2 linked regions of the Pseudobacteriovorax antillogorgiicola genome follow. The protein of the gene in region 1 interacts with the protein of each later gene in a pairwise test. Links are inferred from orthologs where the notes say so. Each region holds a gene or a part of one and is shown in the gene's direction. Other genes may lie near its edges. The genes, in order: ftsH and hflK.

Region 1 (3,292 bases):
AGATGACTGTTATCCTGTGAAAGGACTGACTTCTCTACCTTGGTCGAAGATTGAAAGCTTGCCGGAGGCGGTCGGGAGGCGGGTCATTGCCAACTTTTTGAGGCAGTATGTCCCGGAAGAAGGAATCCGTCGCGGCCTTCTGCTAAGATTGTGGCGGAAGTTGAAGACCTCCTCTAATTATTCCGAAGAGATTTTGGGCACGGAGGTGGTCAAGGTTCAATCGGGACAGGTTTTAGTGCAACGGAAAGTGGCCTCTCCTTCCCGGCAAGCTCAGTATCAATCTCTGCTGTGCTTGGGCAGGAAGGTGCTGATTCCACCCCAGGGAAAGGCTTTTCTGGTTCAGGATGGCACCTGGGTGGCGAAAGACAACGAGTCCAGAGCTCCTAAGACGTGGGTCATCGGGACCACTTAAGGAGTTCTCATGGATAGTTACTGATAAATGAGGGGTTACATTAAATCTTGGTACTTTTAAAAAGGGTCTAACAGATATATTCTAGTTTGATTGTCTATTCTCAGTGGGAGAAAGGGGTTTATGTCAAAGTCCAAAAAATCAAATCAGCAGTTGAAAGTGTCGTTGATGCTTGCTGGTTTATTCATGCTGTTTCTCATGTTCAACATGATGTCTGCCCAAAGAGATGAGGCGCAGGAAGTACAGTATTCCGAATTCAAGGCTCTTGTTGAGCAGGATAAAATAGAAAAAGTCGAAATCGGTGAGCGAGAAACGATCGTTACCAAAAAACTCGGCGATACCTTCAGCGTCACCGTTCCTCAGGAAACGATCAAACCTGAAGAGCTAGTCGCAAAAGGAATTTCTGTAAGTTACAAAAAGGCTGAAGAGGAAAGCGTTTGGAAGGCGCTTCTTCTGAACTCTTTGCCTTTATTGCTGCTTCTTTTCCTATTTTTCTTTTTCATGCGTCAATTACAGATCGGTGGTGGCAAGGCCATGTCCTTCGGCAAAAGCCGAGCAAAGATGCTAAACGAAAATCAGTCTAAGCTCACATTTGAAGATGTCGCAGGGATTGAGGAAGCGAAGAACGAGCTGGAAGAAATTGTCGACTTCCTCAAAGACCCTAAAAAGTTCACTCGCTTGGGTGGCCGTATCCCTAAGGGTGTTCTTTTGGTGGGCCCTCCGGGAACCGGTAAAACAATCCTTGCAAAGGCTATCGCAGGAGAAGCTGGAGTACCGTTCTTTAGTATTTCGGGCTCTGACTTTGTGGAAATGTTTGTGGGTGTTGGTGCAAGCCGGGTTCGTGACTTGTTCGAACAAGCGAAGAAGCAAGCCCCTTGTATTATCTTTATCGATGAGATCGATGCTGTCGGTCGTCAACGTGGCGCTGGTCTTGGTGGCGGTCACGATGAACGTGAACAGACCTTGAACCAACTTCTGGTTGAGATGGATGGTTTCGAGACGAATGAAGGCGTGATTCTGATTGCTGCGACCAACCGTGCCGATGTCCTTGATCCCGCACTTCTGAGGCCAGGTCGATTCGATCGCCGGGTCTATGTACCTAAGCCCGATGTTCGTGGTCGTCGAGGAATTCTTGCGGTTCACACGAGAAAAACACCACTCAAAAAGGATGTCGACCTAGACATCATAGCGCAGGGAACTTCAGGATTCTCCGGTGCAGACTTAGAGAACCTCGTTAACGAGGCAGCTCTGATTGCTGCGAGACGAGATCTAAAGGAAGTCTCAATGACTCACTTTGAGAGCGCGAAAGATAAGGTTCTTATGGGTCCAGAGCGCAAAAGTATGATCATTAGCGAAAGTGAAAAGCGCAACACAGCTTATCACGAAGCGGGGCACTGCATCGTTGCCAAAATGGTTCCAGGCGCAGACCCAGTTCATAAGATCACGATTATCCCGCGTGGCCAAGCTCTAGGTGTGACCGTCCTTCTGCCAACGGAAGATCGATTGTCCATGTCGAAAGAGTATGCTCAGGGGATGATTGCCTATGCTATGGGCGGACGTGCTGCAGAAGAAATCGTCTTTGGTCACACGACGACTGGTGCCGGAAACGACATTCAGAAGGCTACAGATATCGCGCGAAAGATGGTTTGTAGCTGGGGAATGAGTGACAAACTTGGTCCAATTGCCCTTTCTGGAGGCGATCAGGAGGTCTTCTTGGGCCGTGAGTGGGGTCATCAAGAGACCTATTCTCAGCAAGTTCTTAACGATATCGATTCTGAAGTCAAACGCATTATCACTGAGGGGTATGATACCGCAGTGCGGATTCTCAAAGAAAAGCGTGATGTTCTAACTGAGATGTCTGAGTCACTTCTCATTCGTGAAACTCTCGACTCCAAGGCTATCAACGCCGTTATGGAAGGCGAGAAGATTATTACCGAAGAAGAGAAGCAAGCGTATCAAGAGCGTATTGCTAAAGAGAAGGAAGCCGCGCTTGCGGGGGTGAAGTCCGAAGACGTTGCGACAACCCCTGCCGACGAAGGGCAAGGGAAACCAAGTGGAGTGGAGCCATTACCGCAGGGAACCTAAACCGCAGTGGATTGATTATGGGGGTCCTTAACTTGACCCCAGACTCTTTCTCCGACGGGGGACAGTTCTTGGACCCCGACTTAGCCCTCGATCGCGCTTGGCAGATGGTGGAGCAAGGTGCTGACATCATCGATCTAGGCGCTGAATCTTCCCGACCTGGGGCTGAATACGTCTCAGAAGAGGAAGAATGGACCCGGCTTGAGCCTGTGCTAAACCGTCTCAAGAAGGGGGGATTCGACTGCCCCATAAGCGTCGATACCAACAAACCGAATATCATGACTCGGCTTCACGACTATGGAGTCGAACTGGTAAACGATATCAAAGGTGGTGCTGATGATGAGACCTTGGCAGTGCTTGCCAAGCAGTCCATGATCTACATCGCGATGCATATGCACAAGGACCCAAAGCAGATGCAAACTGCTCCTCTCAAAGGCGACGAAGCCATTGGCGAGATCGATAGCTTTTATGATTCGGTTTCTGGTCGCCTGAGGCGGGCAGGTTTCGCGGATGATAGTATCTGGTTTGATCCTGGAATTGGCTTCGGTAAAGATGATGCAGCCAATCTCAAGCTTATAAAGCATTCTTTGCAGCATGGGAGTCAGCATCACCTATTGTTGGGCATCTCTCGAAAGTCTTTTATGGGGAGGCTTTTGGGTTTAGACGATCCGATCGATCGCGATCCGCCATCGAAAATGCTAGAAACCTGCTTTCTCATGATGGGTATCAAGTGTATCCGGACGCATGATGTCGAAAAACTTTCCCATATTAAACGATTATTGTCATAACAGGTATGCAACG
Region 2 (3,212 bases), on another replicon or contig:
CTAGTCTTCTTCCCACCATTTGCGAATGCGTTCCGTCCAAGAACTTTTGTCTCCAGCAGACTGAAGCTCTTTTTTCGCATCCTTCTTTTCATGGCGGCGTGGTCGTCCTCGACCTTGCTGATTTGAATTGCGATTATTGTTTCGACTTCGGTTCTGCTGAGTGCCCTTTTTGGGTCCCTGGTCGTCTTTCTTCGGGCCTTTACTCGTTGTAGCACCCTTGTTATTAGAGCTATTGCCGCCTTTGGGCTTTGCTGGCTTGGGGTCGACGTAGACAAACCTAGGAAACTCATCCCAGCGGAAGGTGTGAACCTCATCTGCCAGGGCGATAAGATCTTTGTGAACGGTGCGAAAGTTTCCGCACCACAGAGATACTGTAACGCCGTGCTCCTTCGCAGCCTCAACGGCAGGAACAAAGTCGCTGTCCCCAGCCACAAGTACGGCATGCTGAATATGTCCAGCGGCAGCGTGACGAACTAGATCAACCGAAAGTAAAACGTCCACGCGCTTTTGCTCAAAATATTCTTTTTTTCCGTCCCAGCGCTTCTCTAACTTGCCAAGCCTCATGGCCCAGCGATCCAAATTTTCTATGTCGCTGACAAACTCTTTATGATTTTCCATGCGCTTGAGCTCTGACTCAGTGGGTTCTTGGGACATCCAAGGAGCACAGTAATAGTAATAGCAGCGCAAAAGGTCCAAAGGAACTTGTTGGCGTAGAGGTTCGAGTAAGAAATCACTGATTTCTTCCCAGTCCGGATCGATGTGATTATGTTTAAACTGGGATTGTATATATCCGCCGTCGATAAAAATTGCAGCGCGCAAGAAAGCCCTCCTGTTATCATTAAGCCCTTCTTATAACCCGATTGATTCGAATTGCCAACGATACGTCAAGTGGATGGTAAAAAAACTCATCTGCAATCCCGAGAGACCTAGTTTTAACTACCAAAACAGTCCATAATAAGGCGGCGTTAAGGGAATATAATGAAATTTAATAAGGGCACATTGTCATGGGACAAGGTAACGGTGACTTTGACCAGTATGCGGAAAAAGTGAGAGATATCTTCAGCGCGAAAAAGAAAGGTAATGGCCGATCTGGCGGTGGAGGTGCGGGTGCAGATCCTAAGAAAATCTTACTAGGTATACTGATTTTTATTGCGGTTTTGAGTGGTTTGAAGGCCTTTTATACGGTTGAGGCTGACGAGGAAGGAGTGGTCACCCGCTTCGGTAAGTACATTCACACGAGCCAGCCTGGTTTGCACTTCAAGGTTCCTTGGGTAGACCAAGTCTATAAAGTTAAATCAAAAAGGCGACAGGAAGAAGTTTTTGGCTACCGGGCCCGAACTAGAGAACAGGTGAACAGCGAAAGCTTAATGCTAACTGGTGACTTGAATCTCGCTGATGTGGAGTGGATGGTTCAATACGAGATCAGTGATCCATGGCGATTTTTGTTCCGCGCTGCGGATGTGCGGAAGGCCATCCGCGATGTGTCCATGTCGGTGATGAGGCGAGTGGTGGGCGATCGTTTGGTGGGTGAAGTCTTAACTACAGGTCGAATGGAAATCGCAACACATGTCAAAGATTTGATGCAGGAAACTCTGGATCAATACGATCTAGGGATTCGCCTGACAACGGTAGAGCTGCAGTCGGTGACTCCTCCAGATCGTGTAAAAGCTGCGTTTAATGATGTGAATGCGGCCAAGCAGGAGCAGGAGCAGGCGATCAACCGAGCAGAACGAAAGTATAATAGCATCATTCCAGAAGCTCGTGGTAAGGCAGAGCAGCAAATAGCAGAAGCCCAGGCCTATGCAAAGGAAGCTGTAAACAAAGCTCGTGGAGACGCTAATCGCTTCAAAGCACAGCTAACTGAATATAAAAAAGCTCCTCTAGTGACCCGCAAGCGACTTTATATTGAAACCATGGAAGAAGTCTTAAGCAATGCTAGTAATGTTACGGTCGTCGATGAAGGGGTGAAGGGCTTGATGCCTATTTATGGACAATTACCAGTTGCGAATCAATCAGCTAAATAGGAGCGTTACATGTCAGGAAAAGTGGGATTCATAGCTGCTGCAATCGTTGCTGTGGTAGCTCTGATCAACTCTTCAGTTTATATTGTTAACGAAGCACAACAAGCTATCATCACTCAGTTTGGTCAGATTATGGGAAAGCCCGTGACCGATGCGGGAATTCATTTTAAAGCGCCGTTCATTCAAAATGTCAGTTACTTCGACAAGCGTATCTTGCATTGGGATGGAGATCCAGCCCAGGTACCAACAAAGGATAAAAAGTTTATTCTTGTGGACACCACCGCTCGCTGGCGGATTAAAGATCCCGAGACGTTTTTTAAGGCAGTTAAGAATATACGTTTAGCCTTGCAACGGATTACGGGTATTTTGGATGGTAAAACTAAAAACGTAATTTCCAACTACAACCTGGTAGAGGCAGTACGCAACACTAACGATATTATTGAAAAGGTGAAGCAAAATGATGAAACCACAGACGAAAAAGTTACAGGAGAGATTGAGCCAGTCACGGCTGGTCGGGAAAAGCTATCGCAACAGATCACGGCCCAGGCGCAAATAGAATTAGATTCACTAGGGATCGAGCTGGTTGACGTTTTGATTACTCGCATTGCCTATGTTCAGGAAGTCGAGGACAAAGTGTTCGATCGTATGATCTCTGAAAGGAATCGAATTGCAGAGAAAACACGCTCTGTTGGTAAAGGTGAAGAGGCCAAGATCCTGGGGCAAATGAATCTTGACCTTAAAGAAATTGAATCGGATGCTTATCGCCAATCTCAGGAAATCATGGGTAAGGCGGATGCTGAAGCGATTGCTATCTATGCGGAGTCACTGCGAGGCAATGCAGAATTTTATGAGTTCATGAGAACCATGGACGCCTATAAGAAAACACTCCCTAAGAGTAACCTTGTCATTGGCACTGACTCAGAGTTTCTGAAGCTACTTGATCGTAACTGACAGCTAAGTGTCTTCCTTCGATGGGGAAAAAAAGTGGGCTTAGGCCAGTTTTAGCTGGTCTGAGTCGAAAAACTTTTTCAGGCTTCCGAGAAGCTTTTCAGGTTGGAAAGGTTTCGGAATGAAGTCGATAACCTGAGGGTGGTCTAAATCTGCCATTTCCTCGACCTTGCCAGAGAAAACCATGATCGGAGTTTCCGAAGAGACCTCTCGAATGAGATCTAAAACGGGGGTGATCTGTGA

What was found.
Region 2: the proteins of ftsH (region 1) and hflK interact in binary tests that used the Escherichia coli proteins (3 or more experiments, as listed by UniProt). The link is inferred for Pseudobacteriovorax antillogorgiicola from one-to-one orthologs.

The regions. Positions count from the first base shown.
Region 1 is NZ_FWZT01000025.1:68,734-72,025, reverse strand. The notes cover bases 45-3,013. They hold ftsH (ATP-dependent zinc metalloprotease FtsH), read left to right. Parts: upstream 45-532; coding sequence 533-2,494; downstream 2,495-3,013. Other genes in these bases: folP (dihydropteroate synthase), read left to right, coding at 2,512-3,013; tilS (tRNA lysidine(34) synthetase TilS), read left to right, coding at 45-412. Also shown: more of tilS, read left to right, coding at 1-44; more of folP, read left to right, coding at 3,014-3,279. UniProt on the Escherichia coli protein: Acts as a processive, ATP-dependent zinc metallopeptidase for both cytoplasmic and membrane proteins. Plays a role in the quality control of integral membrane proteins.
Region 2 is NZ_FWZT01000005.1:101,849-105,060, reverse strand. Bases 126-3,014 are described here. They hold hflK (FtsH protease activity modulator HflK), read left to right. Parts: upstream 126-1,004; coding sequence 1,005-2,024; downstream 2,025-3,014. Other genes in these bases: B9N89_RS08245 (response regulator), read right to left, coding at 3,012-3,014; hflC (protease modulator HflC), read left to right, coding at 2,034-2,972; B9N89_RS08260 (NYN domain-containing protein), read right to left, coding at 126-819. In the rest of the region: more of B9N89_RS08260, read right to left, coding at 1-125; more of B9N89_RS08245, read right to left, coding at 3,015-3,212.